Regions from separate parts of the Caloranaerobacter sp. TR13 genome, predicted to be linked through region 2. Evidence: a T-box and tRNA genes for the amino acid it is inferred to sense, from the RefSeq annotation. Region 2 holds a T-box; the other holds one or more tRNA genes.
What was found. A T-box is a leader RNA that pairs with one kind of tRNA and senses whether it is charged. The one in region 2 lies ahead of leuS (leucine--tRNA ligase), so its partner is inferred to be a tRNA-Leu.
Positions count from the first base shown of each region.

Region 1 (8,138 bases), on a different contig from region 2:
CAACTGCAGGTCTAAGCTTTATCGGTTTAGGTATACAGCCGCCAGCACCAGAATGGGGAGCTATGTTAGCAGGTGGTAGAGCTTATTTAAGATACGCTTGGCACGTAACTACTTTCCCAGGTTTAGCTATAATGATTATAATATTAGCATTAAACTTCTTAGGTGACGGATTAAGAGATGCTTTAGACCCAAGGCTAAAACAGTAGTAAGAAGGGAGTGTTATGGATGAAGGAAAATAGAGAACTATTAAATATAAAGAATTTAGTTATACATTATATAACTGATGATGGAACAGTTAGAGCTGTTAATGGTATAGATATAAAGCTTAATAAAGGTGAAACATTGGGATTAGTTGGTGAAACAGGAGCAGGTAAAACTACTACTGCTTTAGGTATAATGAGATTAGTTCCAAATCCTCCTGGAAAAATACTAGAAGGTGTAATAGAGTTTGAGGGCCGTGATTTATTAAAAATTTCAGAAGAAGAGATGAGAAATATCAGAGGTAACAAAATATCAATGATATTTCAAGACCCAATGACATCTTTAAATCCAGTAATGACAGTTGGAGAGCAGATAGCTGAGGTTATTGAAATACATCAGAATGTTTCAAAACAAGAAGCTATGGAAAAAGCTGGAGAAATGCTTGAGCTAGTTGGAATACCAAAAGCTAGACTTAATGATTATCCACATCAATTCTCAGGTGGTATGAAACAAAGGGTTATCATAGCTATAGCATTAGCTTGTAATCCACAATTACTAATAGCAGATGAGCCTACAACAGCACTTGACGTTACTATTCAAGCTCAAGTATTAGATTTAATGAACAATTTAAAAAATGAATTCAATACAGCAATGATATTGATAACACATGACCTTGGAGTTGTTGCAGAGGTTTGTGATAAAGTAGCTATTATGTATGCAGGCGAAATAGTTGAAACAGCTTCATTAGAACAATTATTTGAAAATCCAAAACATCCTTATACACTTGGATTATTTGGTTCAATTCCAAAATTAGATGAAGAAGTAGATAGATTAAAACCGATAAAAGGATTAATGCCAGACCCAACAAATCTTCCATCAGGATGTAAATTCCATCCAAGATGTCCTTATGCAAAAGATGTTTGTGCAAAGCAAGAACCAAAGATTACAGAAATTGAAAATGGACATAAGGTTAAGTGTTTGATATACGAGGGATTAGTAGATGCTGAGGAGGTGAAATAATGGCAGATAGAATTTTAGAGGTTAAGAATCTTAAGAAACATTTCAAGACTCCTAAAGGATTATTGCACGCTGTTGATGGCGTTAATTTCTATATAGAAAGAGGAAAGACTCTTGGAGTAGTTGGAGAGTCTGGTTGTGGTAAGTCTACAACAGGTAGATTAGTTTTAAGACTATTAGAAGCTACAGACGGAGAAATATTATTTGAAGGTCAAAATATAAGAAACTTCAATAAAAAGCAGCTTAGAAAACTAAGAGAAGAAATGCAAATTATCTTCCAAGACCCGTTTGCGTCACTTAACCCAAGGATGACAGTAAGTGAAATAATAGCAGAACCACTTATTATACACAAAATTACTAAAAACAGAGCTGAATTAGATAAGAAAGTTTCAAAGCTAATGGAAACAGTTGGTCTTGCAGAAAGACTAGTTAATGCATACCCACACGAATTAGATGGTGGTAGAAGACAAAGAATCGGTATAGCAAGAGCGTTAGCGTTAAATCCTAAATTCATAGTTTGTGACGAGCCAGTTTCAGCATTAGACGTTTCAATACAAGCACAGGTTTTAAATCTAATGCAAGATTTACAAGATGAACTTGGGCTTACTTATATGTTCATAACTCATGACTTATCAGTAGTTAAACATTTCTCTGATGATATTGCAGTTATGTATTTAGGTAAGCTAGTTGAAAAAGCAGAATGTAAGGAATTATTTGATAGACCATATCACCCATATACTAAAGCTTTATTATCTGCTATACCAGTACCAAGCATTAAGAAGAAAAGAGAAAGAATCATTCTTAAAGGAGAGGTATCTTCACCAATTAATCCGCCACCAGGATGTAGATTTGCAAAGAGATGTCCTTATGCTAAGGACAAGTGTTTCAATGAAGAGCCTAAATTAGTAGATATAGGCAATGAACATTTTGTTGCATGTCATTATGTAAAAGAGATAAATAATATTTAAAAACATAAAGCGGCATTTGCCGCTTTATGTTTTTAGTAAGTTTTTTTCCATACAAATTCTTGTAGATAACTGTTTTATACCCGCTTTTTCAAAGTCTATTATAATATTCTCATCATCTATAAATTTTATAATTCCTATACCAAATTTTTTATGCACTACAGTAGCACCAACTTTATAATCATGCCTTAATGGTTTACCTATAGCTTCTATTTCTTGAACAAACCTTGAAGGAAGTACTCTTTCTCCATTTTTAAAGTTAATAGTTATCAAATTAAGATTTCTTTTAGCTCTAGTAATTCCTACATAAAATAGTCTGCGTTCTTCTTCGAAAGGCTCAATAACATTTAATTCTAATGCTTCAATACTGCTAGACGAAGGGAATTCACCATCTATTAGATCTATAATATATACATTTTCAAACTCTAATCCTTTTGCTGAATGTATAGTTGAAAGGGTTACTGCATTATTTTTATTAAATTTCGTATGTTGTAACATTTCAGCTAAGCTATTTAATCTTGCTAAAAATTCATTAATAGAATTAGTTTCTTTAGCAATTATTTTTAGTATTGATATTATAGTGTTTGAATATTCGAATGAATTACCATATTTTCTTGAATTATTTATAAGAAATTCTCTGTATTGTAGTTCGTTTTCTATAAAACATATTGCATCATAAGCCTTTAGTTTGGATAAGTATTTGAAGTTAGATTTCAATCTGATGTAATTTCTTTTTTGAAAGTTTTTTAATTCTGGTAGATTTATCAGACTTTCAAAAATATTTTCATTTGGCTTTGCTGATTTTATATATTCAACACTTTTCTTAGTAATATAACCATTCATTTTATAGTAGATTTTTTGAAAAGAATTTATATCAGTATTGTCTAAAGAAAGCTTCAAGAAAGAAATTATGTCCTGACAAACCCAATGTTTAAATACATGTAATTTCTTTGTATCCTTTATATAGAATGAAATATTATTTCTTTCTAGCTTGTCTATTAAGCCTACCGAAGATATATTATTCCTAAAAAGTATAGCAGTAGTAGATAAATCCTCAATTTTTTTTAATTGTCTGATAATGTATTCTATTTGATCAAATTCATCATTTAATTTAATAATTTTTATCGGTTCATTTTCTTCATTTCTGGTATATAAGTTTTTCTTAAATCTAATTTTATTTAATTGTATAAACTTGTTACTGATGTCTACTATAGTTTTAGTTGAACGAAAGTTTTCTTCCATAAAGAACATTTTAGCATCAGGATAATCTATATTTTTAAAATTTAATAGTTCATGAGGTGTAGCTCCTCTAAATCCATAAATAGACTGGTCATCATCAGCCACTACAAATAAATTATTTTTAGGATGTGCAAGTAGTTTGATTAATCTGTTTTGAATTTTTGATGTATCTTGCCCCTCATCTACTTGTATATAAGGATATCTTTTTCTGCATTGAGCTAAAATAACTGGATTATTTTCTAATATATTTAGAGAAAGGGTAAGCATATCGTCAAAATCTATAAACCCTGTCCTTTTTTTATAGTTTTCATATTCTATAAATATATTGTATAGATTTTTTATACCAGAATTATTGAAACTGTTAATGTCTTCTGGTTTAATCATCATGTTTTTTATATAACTTATAGTATTTATCAAATCTTCTAGTTTTTCTTCATTAATTTGTATTTTATTAATTTTATAGTAAATTTCTTTAAGTAATAAACTTTTATTTATTTTAGAATTATTACCTTCTAAAAGTTCATATTTTATTCCTTTTATTTTAGAAAAGTATCTTATGACTGAATAGGAGAAACTGTGTATTGTAGAAAAATTAGGCTTTACATTTGAGACATTGCCGAAAGTTGATACAAATCTATTTTTCATATCTAAAGCAGAGGCTTTACTGAATGTAATAGTTAGAATATTATTTGGATTAACTTTATGATTTAATATTAAGTTCATAGTTCGGCATATAAGGACTGTGGTTTTACCTGCACCGGGAACAGCTAGAACGATTGCTGGTCCTTCTTTATGTAAAACAGCTTCCTTTTGTTGCTTAGTAAGGCATATTCCAAATTTTTTATCAAGAAGCTGAAAAAATCTATTTTGCAACAGAAGTTCCTCCTTAAAATAAGATTACCTTTCATATTTTAACATATTTTATAGGGAACAGAGAACAGGGGACAGTGGACAGGGGAAAAATATAAAATTGAAAATGTAAAATGCAAAATTAGAAATTGGGTACTTGGTACTGGGTAATATGTATGAGCGTTATTTTTTCAATTCATTAATTAATATAAAAAACTAAAGCCCTGGATAACCAGGGCTTTGTATACTATATTAGATTAATATACCTGCAATTGTAGCTGTCATAAATGCAGCAAGTGAACCGCCTATTAAAGCTTTAATACCTAACTTAGCTATATCAGAACGTCTTTCAGGTGCTAATCCACCGATACCACCGATTTGAATTCCGATTGAACTGAAGTTAGCAAAACCACAAAGAGCATATGTTAATATGATAATAGTTCTTTGACTTAATACACCATCTTTGATTAAATTTGATAGATTTGCGTAAGCAAAGAACTCGTTTATAACGATTTTTTGACCTAATAGATTACCTGCTTGAATTACATCGCTCATAGGTACACCCATGATAAATGCTAATGGAGCAAATAATCTACCTAGTATCCATTCTAAGCTTAAGAAATCAAGTCCTATTATGCCACCAAACCAGCTTAATAATGAGTTTAGTAAAGCAACCATAGCTATAAAAGCAAGTAACATAGCTCCAACGTTTAAAGCTAATGATAAACCTTCACTAGCACCTCTTGCAGCAGCGTCTATAACATTTGCATCTAATTCTTCTAATTTAACATCAACTTGTCCTTTAGTTACCGGCGTTTCTGTTTCTGGAATCATTATTTTAGCGATAACAAGGCTGGCAGGTGCAGACATTATACTAGCAGCTATTAAGTGACCTGCATCAACACCCATTGAAACGTATCCTGCCATAACTCCACCTGCAACAGTAGCCATACCACCTGTCATAACTGTTAATAACTCTGATTTAGTCATTGATTTAATGTATGGCTTGATTACAAGAGGAGCTTCTGTTTGTCCAACAAATATATTTGCTGCTGCTGATAAAGATTCAGCACCACTTGTACCCATTAATTTAAGCATTACTTTAGCTAATAATGATACTACAACTTGCATTACGCCTAAGTGATATAAAATAGTCATAAGTGATGAGAAGAAAATTATTGTAGGTAATATTTGTAGAGCAAATATAAAACCAAAACTTTCTATATTTAGTAAATTGCCGAATAGGAAAGCTGTTCCTTCTTTTGTGAAATCAAGTAATTTTGTTACTAAATCGCTTAAGAATGTAAAAGCAACTTGACCAGGCGTCCACTTTAGAACTAAAAGAGCAAAGATAAGTTGAAGAGATGTACCTATTAATACAAGTCTCCAATTGATCTTTTTCTTATTTTCAGATAATAAGTAAGCAATAAAAATCATTACGAAAACACCTAAAAAACTAATTAATTTTTCCATTTGTATCCCCTTTCTAACTTTTATCTTTGGATTTTCCAGAAAATAAGAAACGCTTTCCCATTATAGCATAACCCTAATGGGTTTGCAAAGAAAAAATTTTAAATGTAAAAAAACTTTTTTAAATAAAATTGAAAGCGAAAAATAGCGACAAGCATTATTATAGCAAACGTTTTAACTAAAGGGAATAAGTAATTTATGGAAATGGGTACTTGGTGCTGGGTACTAAATACTTGGTACTGGAATTAGAGAATAGGTGCCAGGGTACAGAGGGCAGGAGAAAACTAAGTAGGGGACAGAGGACAGGAATAAAAAATTGAAAATTGGAAATGCAAAATTATTTGGTTATTCATTTTTCGACAGTCGAATGACGAATAGTGAATTACGAATTAAGAATTAAGAATTAAGAACATCGAATAGTGGGCAACAAAATAGCAAAAAACTATTGACAATGTATATAATAGTATGTATAATTAATTTTGTCGGCAAAACGCTTATGGATTACGCGGGTGTGGCGGAATTGGCAGACGCGCTAGACTTAGGATCTAGTGCCTTTGGCGTGGGGGTTCGAGTCCCTCCACCCGCACCACTGACATAAAGTAAAAAGCCAATGGGTGAACCATTGGTTTTTTTCGTATTTTCAAAAAAAGTATTTTATACAAAATAAGACAATAATAGACATTGAAAAAATTTTTATGATATAATATAGTGGTTCAAGACTGATTTCCTATGGATTAGAACAAATGGATTATAAAAATGGCATCAAAAGGCGATAATTACTAATTAAGGACAGAAAATGAAAACTACATAAAAATATTAAACAACTAAAAGAAATGAGGAGGAGCGAAAATGAATTCAGAAATCATTAAAAAAGAGAATTATAATGTAACTTTAAAAATTGAAGTTGATGAAAAAAAATTTAAAGAGGGAGTTCAAAAAGCATATTTAAAGAACAGACATAAGTTCAATATACCAGGTTTCAGAAAAGGTAAAGCTCCAAGAGCAATTATAGAAGCAAGATATGGAGAAGGAATATTCTATGAAGATGCTATAAACATTGTTTTTCCTGAAGCATATAATGAAGCAATAAAAAAACACAACTTAGAGCCAGTAGATAGACCAGTAATTGACATAGAGCAAATTGAAAGTGGTAAGCCTGTAGTATTTACAGCAGAAGTAATAGTTAAGCCAGAAGTTAAGTTAGGTGACTATAAAGGTATAGAAATTGAAAAGATTGAGTATAATGTTACAGAAAAAGATGTTGAAGATGAATTAAAATCAATGCAAGAAAGAAACGCTAGATTAGTAGAAGTAACAGATAGACCAGCAAAAGAAGGAGATATATTAACAATTGATTATGAAGGATATGTAGATGGAGAGAAATTTGAAGGCGGAACAGCATATAATCAAATATTAGAAATTGGTTCAGGCAGATTTATACCTGGTTTTGAAGAACAATTAGTTGGCAAGAATAAAGATGAAGAATTCGAAATAAATGTGAAGTTTCCAGAAGAATATCATGCAGAAGACCTTGCTGGTAAAGATGCTACATTCAAGATAAAAATACATGAAATTAAACAAAAAGACTTACCTGAATTAGATGATGAATTTGCAAAAGATGTTAGTGAATTTGATACTTTAGATGAATTAAAAGAAGATATTAAGAAAAGATTAGAAAAACAAGCTAAAGAAAGAGAAAAAGCTGAAAAAGAAAATAAAGTAATAGAAAAAGTTGTAGAAGCAGCAGAAGTTGATATACCAGAAGTAATGATTGAAAATGAAGTAGATTATCAAGTAAGAAATTTTGAGTTTACTTTAAGATATCAGGGATTAGATTTAAATAAATACTTAGAATTAACAAATACTAAGATAGAAGATTTAAAAGAAAAGTTCAGACCAGAAGCTGAAAAGACAGTGAAAACAGAATTAGTTTTAGAAGCAATAGCTAAGAAAGAAAACATAAAAGAGACAGAAGAAGATTTAGATGAAGAATTAAAGAAAATTGCTGAACAATACGGACAAGATTTTGAAAAATTCAAGAAAAATATAAGACAAGAAGAGTTAGAATATATTAAAGAGGGTATAATTAAAAGGAAAACAGCTGAATTTTTAGTAGAAAATGCTAAATTTCAGTAGACTTTTAACCAGGAGGGATAGTCTATGGCATTAGTGCCAGTTGTTGTTGAACAGACTAATAGAGGCGAAAGATCATACGATATTTATTCCAGACTATTAAAAGAAAGAATTATTTTCATAACTGATGAAATTAATGATACAACTGCAAGTTTAGTAGTAGCTCAGTTGTTATTCTTAGAAGCAGAGGATCCTGATAAAGATATTCAGCTTTATATAAATAGTCCAGGAGGTTCCATAACTGCAGGTTTTGCAATTTATGAT
Region 1 is NZ_JXLL01000002.1:9,072-17,209, forward strand. It holds gene TR13x_RS03250 (ABC transporter permease) at 1-206, shown strand, start outside; gene TR13x_RS03255 (ABC transporter ATP-binding protein) at 226-1,221, shown strand; gene TR13x_RS03260 (ABC transporter ATP-binding protein) at 1,221-2,186, shown strand; gene TR13x_RS03265 (ATP-dependent helicase) at 2,211-4,295, opposite strand; gene TR13x_RS03270 (NupC/NupG family nucleoside CNT transporter) at 4,524-5,744, opposite strand; tRNA gene TR13x_RS03275 (tRNA-Leu) at 6,247-6,330, shown strand; gene tig (trigger factor) at 6,591-7,877, shown strand; gene clpP (ATP-dependent Clp endopeptidase proteolytic subunit ClpP) at 7,902-8,138, shown strand, end outside.
Region 1: it has a tRNA-Leu gene. The T-box ahead of leuS (leucine--tRNA ligase) is inferred to sense a tRNA for this amino acid. The anticodon was not compared.

Region 2 (8,138 bases):
GCCACTGTGTATCAGTTTTATCAAACATTCCTACATATTTTTCGTTTTTGTTTACTTTAATAACATATTCTGCGTTTCTCGAAGGTGTTGATACATACAATATGTAAGGCAAATATTTTTTATTCAATGCTCCATTAACAATCAAATATTTTTTCTTGTTCAAAGGGTTTGGTATAAGATATTTAAAAATAACAGATTCATCTTTGAAAACTTTATCGCCAACTACAAGACTTCCATCTATTACTTTCATAGGAAGCTTTTCGTTTATTTTTTCAAAAAGTTGATTTGTTTCAGGATTTCCTAATATAATGATATGCCTATTTTTTATGTCATCTTCATTAACTTCAACATCACTTTTAATAATAAATCTGTCTCTAATTTCTTTTTGAAATCCCTGACTATATGACTTAGCTAAATTATACAAAACAGCAGTATCTTGTTTACTGCCTATTGTTCCATAAACTACTACAACTTCATCTCCATACAATACCTTATGAGAATAATCTCTCATTCCAGTCATACTTTTATCAATTTTCTCAGAATCTGTACTAGTAACACCCCCACATCCCGTTAATGCTGATAATATAAAAATTATAGTTAATAGGTAAACAAGAAATTTTTTCACAACGATATCCCCCATTTCCTATCATATCGGTTTTATACTTAACTGTTAAAAAACTAAATTAATAATATCTTATTCTATATATTCTAAAAAAATCCTTTTTTTATAATCCATAGGAAATTATATTTCTCATTAAATTGTGGATAACTTAAAATATAATTTCCGTAATGGATTTCATCAAAATCTTCCTTAATTTGTTTAAATTGAAAATTTTGTTCTAATCCATAGGAAATTATATTCCTTACATTGCAATATAACTCTACTGCTAAAGTCCTAAAAAGCAAAAATATATATTTTAAAACAATGTATACCTTAAAAAATAAAATAATTTCTGCTATACTATAATATAGTTGATTAAATCGTAATTCTTTAAAAAACATAGACTGAGGTGATATCTGTGAGAAAAATCATAGCACTATTTGCAACAATCTTTTTACTAATAAACACACCTGCATTATCTTATGCAGATAAAAAATTAGATATTTCAGCAGAAGCTGCTATATTGATTGATGCTAAAACTGGTAAAATATTATATGAAAAAAATGCAAATAAACCAATGTTCCCAGCTAGTACTACAAAAATTATGACAGCAATTTTAGCTTTAGAATATGGAAATCTTGATGATACAGTAGTTATTGATGATAAAACACCTTATGAAATAAGTGGAAGTCACATAGCTTTAGAACCTGGAGAAATGATAACTTTAAAAGACCTATTATATGCATTGTTAATAGAATCTGCTAATGACGCTGCAACAACAATTGCAAAATACATTTCAGGTTCTACCGAAAATTTTGCAGAATTAATGAATAAGAAAGCTAAAGAAATTGGTGCTAAAAATACTCATTTTACAAATCCTCATGGACTACCAGATAAAAACCATACAACTACAGCGTATGATTTAGCAATGATGGCTAAATACGCAATGCAGAATGATACTTTTAGAAACATTGTAAAAAACTACAAATATACAATACCACCTACAAATAAAAAAGATGAACCTAGATATTTAAAATCAGCTAACAGACTACTTTATGGAACAGGCCCTGGTAATAAAATAGTTGTAGATGGTAAAACAGTAAATATAAAATATGACGGAGCAGATGGAATTAAAACAGGATACACATACGCAGCACAACAGTGTCTTGTTGCAACAGCTAAGAGAGGAGATTTAAGATTAATCAGTGTAGTTCTTAAAGCAAAGGGAACTAATGTTTATGTAGATACACATAAACTTTTAAATTATGGTTTTAATAACTTTACTACAAAACAATTATCTTTTAAAAATGAATTTATAAAAAATATTGATGTCATAAAAGGGGACAAGCCTTTTGTTACTGGTATAATAAATAAATCTGTTTTTTCTATAATTCCTGTAGGAAGAGAAAATGACATAGAAAAAAACATAATTTTACCTGATAAAATCACTGCCCCAATCACAAAAGATCAAGTAATTGGAAGAATAGAATATAAATTAGATGGTGAAGTAATTGCAACTGCAAATATTGTATCTGCAATGGAAATAAATCAAAAAGGAATTATTAGAGTTGTCGAAACAACGAATGGGAAATCATTATTTAAAAAATGGTGGTTTTGGTTTATTGTATTGTTTATAATATGGCGAATATTTATCGGTTATAGGAGATATAAGAGAACTAAAAGAAGAAGATTAAGAAGAGAAATTACTTTTAGCTATAATAACCGTTATAAATATTAGAAAAAATATTAGAAGCTGCGATATCGCAGCTTCTAATATTTTTTGTATTAAATTATAGCTATTGCTTCAACTTCAACATTGCCATCTTTAGGTAATCTAGCAACTTCAATACAAGATCTTGCCGGTTTATTTTCACAAAAATACTCTTCGTATACCTCATTTATTTTGCCAAATTGATTCATATCCTTAATATATAGAGTAACTTTAACTACATCATTTAAAGTTGCGCCACCTTCTTCAAGTACAGCTTTTAAATTTTCTAGAGCTTGCCTTGTCTCTTTCTTTATATCATCCTTAATAAGTTCACCTGTTTCTGGATTAATAGCTAGTTGACCTGATGTAAAAATCATGTTACCTGCTACTATCCCTTGAGAATAAGGCCCAATAGCTTTAGGCGCCTTATCAGTTGAAATTACTTTTTTATCCATTTCCACTCCTCCTCTTTATTTTACTTTGCAACTATATTAACTAATTTTTTAGGCACAACTATAACTTTTTTAACCTCTTTGCCATCTATAAAGCTTTTAACTCTTTCGCTATTTAATGCTAATTTTTCTAAGCTTTCCTTATCAATATTAGCATCAACTTCGACTTTATCTCTCACTTTTCCATTTACTTGAATTACTACTGTTATTTGGTCTTTAACTATAGCTTTTTCATCATACTCAGGCCATTTTTGCTGGTGCACACTTCCTTCATTGCCAACTGAATTCCAAAGTTCTTCAGTTAAATGTGGAGCAAAAGGTGCTAATAATAATATTAGATTATCAATTGCTTCTGCTAGAATAGCGCTCTTATAGTCACTAGATTCTGTATTATCCTTATATTTATATATTTCATTAACAAGTTCCATAATGCTGCTTATAGCTGTATTAAAGTTAAATCTATCTTCTACATCAATAGTCACCTTCTGAATTGTAGAATGTAAAACATATCTTAAATTCTTATCAGCTTTATTTAATTTATCAATATTGATTTCACACTTATTATTATATACTCCTTTTAACTCTTCTACTAACCTATATACTCTGTTTAAGAATCTATAACATCCTTCTACACCTTGGTCACTCCACTCTAAATCTCTTTCAGGTGGAGCCGCAAATAATACAAATAACCTTGCAGTATCAGCACCATAATTAGAAATTATTACTTCTGGGCTTACTACATTACCTTTAGATTTAGACATTTTTGCTCCATCTTTAAGTACCATACCCTGTGTAAGCAGATTTTTAAAAGGTTCATTTACTGGTGAAAGTCCCATATCATATAATACTTTAACAAAGAATCTAGAATATAAAAGGTGTAATATAGCATGCTCTACTCCACCTATATACTGATCTACCTTCATCCAATAATTCGCTTTATCTTTATTAAATGGTTCATTTTCATTTTTTGGATCAGTATATCTTAAGAAATACCATGAAGAATCAATAAAAGTATCCATAGTGTCGGTTTCTCTTCTTGCCTTTTTACCACACTTCGGACAGCTAGTATACATAAACTCCTTACTTGTTGTTAAAGGAGACTGTCCTTTACCTGTAAATTCTACATCTGTTGGCAGCTTTACTGGAAGATCTTCTTCTTTAACAGGTACTATTCCACAGTCATCACAATATACTATAGGTATTGGCGTACCCCAATATCTCTGTCTTGAAATTAACCAGTCTCTAAGCCTGTAATTTACAGTAGCTTTTCCAACTTCTAATTCTTCAATATATTTTGTTATTTTAATTTTAGCAGTTCTATTATCTAAACCATTGAATTTATCAGAGTTTATCATTACACCTTCGCCAATATATGCTTCTTTTAAATCATCCTCATCAAAATCTCCATCAACTGGTTTTATTACAGGTCTTATTGGTATGCTATATTTCTTAGCAAATTCAAAATCTCTTTGATCGTGACCTGGTACAGCCATAATAGCACCAGTTCCATAGTCTATTAATACATAGTTAGCAATATAAATAGGTATTTCTTCTTTAGTAACAGGATTTACAGCATATCTTCCTATGAAAACTCCTTCTTTTTCTGCAGTTGTTGAGGTTCTATCAATTTCTGATACATGTTCCATTTTCTTTTTAAATTCAAGTACTTCTTCTTCGTACTCTGTTCCCTTTACTAGTTCATTTATATATGGATGTTCTGGTGCCATTACCATATAAGTTACGCCATAAATTGTATCTGGTCTAGTTGTAAAAACCTTTAATTTTTTATCGTAATCTTTAATTTCAAAATCTATTTCAGCACCTTCACTCTTACCAATCCAATTTTTCTGCATTATTTTAACTTTTTCTGGCCAACCATCAAGCTCTTTTATATCTTCAAGTAATCTTTCTGCATAATCAGTAATCTTAAAATACCATTGTTCTAGTTCTTTTTTTCCAACAGGCGTATCACATCTTTCACAAGCTCCGTTAACAACCTGCTCATTAGCCAATACAGTTTCGCAAGAAGGACACCAATTTACAGATGATTTTTTCTTATAAGCTAATCCTCTTTTATATAGTTGTATAAAAAACCATTGTGTCCATTTGTAATAATCTGGTAAACAAGTAGTCGCTTCTCTATTCCAATCATAACTAAGCCCTAATCTCTTTAATTGTTTTTTCATTTCATCAATATTTTCTAATGTCCACTTGTTAGGATGTATACCATGTTTTATAGCTGCATTTTCAGCAGGTAGACCAAACGCATCCCACCCCATAGGATGTAATACGTTAAAACCTCTCATTCTTTTAAATCTTGCAAATACATCCCCTATTGAATAGTTACGTACATGACCCATATGTATTTTACCAGATGGATAAGGAAACATTTCTAGTACATAATATTTTTGAGCTTCATCTTCACTAGCTTTAAAAGCATTATTATTTTCCCATATTTCTTGCCATTTTTTCTCGATTCTACTAAAATTGTAAGCCATCATACCCCTCCTTCACTTTTTTATAAATGGCTAACAGCCATCATCTTATAGGCTATTACTAATAATAAACTATTATATAATAAAAAAACTTCTAATCCCTAATTGCTTAGGGACGAGAAGTTATCCCGCGGTACCACCCTAATTGGCTTGTAAGCCCACTCGTAGGTCCTATAACGGAGACCAACCATTTTCACATAAAGCAAGTTCAGTAAACGGTTATGCCAGTTCGCACCAACCACTGACTCTCTGAAATAACCTAATTTACCTACTACTCTTTATTTAATCCTTATTCTATTTACTTTATTATAGATAAATTTAAATTATATTGTCAATATCAATTTCTTTAGCATCTATCCACAGTCTATCTAAATTATAAAATTCTCTATCTTCTTTATGAAAAACATGCACTACTATATCGCCGAAATCAAGCAATACCCATCTACCTTCTCTATACCCTTCTTTACTAATTACATCATATCCTAATTGATACATTTTATCTTCAATTTCATCCGCTATCGCTATAACCTGTCTTTCATTATTACCACTTACAAATATAAAGTAATCTGCTATGGTTGTTATATTTGATATATCTAAAAGTTTGATATCAAAAGCTTTTTTGTTGTCTGCAGCTTCTAAAATTACTGATATTCTATTATCTATATTTGTCACTACATCAAACCTCCTAGCTGTTATAATCTATGTATTTTTTAAACTTTTTCTTTAGATTCTCTTAAGTAAAAAATTTCTCGCCTGCACAGTTTTAATATCTAATATCCATCCATTGTCTACAACATATTTTATCGTATTATTCATTGCCATCAGCACTGCTTTATCTAAATCTAAAAAAGCTAATTCTCTCAATATTTCTACTGATGGAAAATCTCTATTAGGTTCAATATAATCTGCTATATAAATAATTTTCTCTAATAAATTCATGTTTTCTTTACCAGTAGTATGATACTTTACTGCGTTTAATATTTCTAAATCTTCAATTCCAAATTCATATTTTGCTATTTCTGCACCCAAAGGACCATGAAGTAAAGCAATATTAACATCTTTGACATCATCATGAATTATACCAAATTCAAATGCCATTTTCAATAATTCTCTATCATTCTTAAGTTTACCGCAATCATGAATCAAACCAGCAAGTCGTGCTTTGTATTTATCACATCCATAAACATCAGCAAGTTTTTCTGCTGTTTCCATAACCCCAATGGAATGTATAAATCTTTCCTCATCAATATAGTGTTTTAGCTTTTTCTTTAATTCGTGTATTATAGTACATCCCTCCTATAGTTATTTACCTATACAATTTATTTTTATAAATATATCTTTCTACTGTTTCAGGCACAAGATACTTAATAGTTTTACCATCTCTTATTCTATCTCTTATTTCAGTAGATGATATTTGTAAAGATGTCACCATCGTAGTATATATTTCTACACCATATTCATTTTTTATTTCTTGTATTTTGCTCTCAAGCTTAGCCATTTCAAATCCCGGTCTAGTTGCCGCTATAAAATTGCATAGCTTTAATAATTCACCAATACTTTTCCAAGTATGAAGCTCGAAAATAGAGTCTGCACCGGTTATGAAATATAACTCTGCATTATTACATACTTTTCTTAACATTTTAATAGTGTCGATAGTATATGTAGTTTCTTTTTTTTCTATTTCTATAGTAGATACTTCAAAATAAGGGTTTGAAATCGTAGCTAATAACGTCATTATATATCTGTGTCTAGCAGAAGTTATTTTTTTATTATCTTTATGAGGAGGGTTTCCTGCTGGAATAAAAATAACTTTATCTAATTCAAACTCATTTCTAATTTCTTCTGCTATAACTAAATGTCCTATATGTATTGGGTCAAAAGTACCTCCCATTATTCCAATTCTTTTAAGTCCTCTACATTCTATATTTTTTTCATTATTTTTGTTTTTAAATGCTAATTCAGCAAACGTATCAATATCCATTTATTACACCTCTTACTTAAGTTATGATATTATATATTATTTTAAATAAACACATAAGTCAAATATTTCTTATCACAATTATTTATGAACAAAACTAGGAATATCAATTCCTAGTTTTAAATAAAGCTTCTAATTTATCTACTATAATCCTAGCCATAAGTTCGATATCTTTTTTAGTAAAACCTTTTATATTTTCTTTTTCAAGCTCTCTATAAGTTATATTTGTTATAGCCAATATAAGCTGTTCTTTATCTTTTGTATTAGCAACTTCTAATATATTTTTAGCAGTATCAATTAATATTTCTTGCACTTTTGCCTTTTCTTCCGAAGTAACTTTAAAATCTTTTATATAAGGTATTAACTTAGCAACTGCAATTCCAGCTATAAACGTGATTACAATTATTATTAATGTTTCCATTAGTCTTCCCCCTTCAACAAATCATATAATCTCATAATTAATGCAACACCCTGTTCTCTAGTCAAGTAGTCCTTAGGTTTAAAATTCCCTTCACCATCACCTTTAATTAAACCTAACTCTGCTGCTCTTTTAATATATTCATATGACCACATATCAGGAGTTACATCCTTAAATGGCATGTTATACTTCAATCTTTCATTAACAAGTTTCAATATTTCCCCCTTATCAACAAGCAGGCCTGGACATGTTTTATCACTATATTCTCTATGAAATACCAAAGTCGGCACTCTATCCTGTTTATTTTTTATATTTTGAATTATTGCAGCTATTAGTCTAACACTTGCTTCTAACTGTATGCCTTCTAATTTCTCTTCATCAAAATTACCGATATGTTCAATAGAAATTGCACCATTATTTCTGCCATATATTGATGCAGGACTTTTCTCTAAATCCCTTCCATCCCATATTGTTCCATCTGGT
Region 2 is NZ_JXLL01000001.1:105,575-113,712, reverse strand. It holds gene TR13x_RS00540 (hypothetical protein) at 1-625, opposite strand, end outside; gene TR13x_RS00535 (D-alanyl-D-alanine carboxypeptidase family protein) at 1,020-2,339, shown strand; gene TR13x_RS00530 (RidA family protein) at 2,387-2,767, opposite strand; gene leuS (leucine--tRNA ligase) at 2,788-5,262, opposite strand; T-box leader at 5,368-5,547, opposite strand; gene rsfS (ribosome silencing factor) at 5,578-5,931, opposite strand; gene yqeK (bis(5'-nucleosyl)-tetraphosphatase (symmetrical) YqeK) at 5,983-6,507, opposite strand; gene nadD (nicotinate-nucleotide adenylyltransferase) at 6,566-7,240, opposite strand; gene TR13x_RS00505 (hypothetical protein) at 7,344-7,658, opposite strand; gene TR13x_RS00500 (N-acetylmuramoyl-L-alanine amidase) at 7,658-8,138, opposite strand, start outside.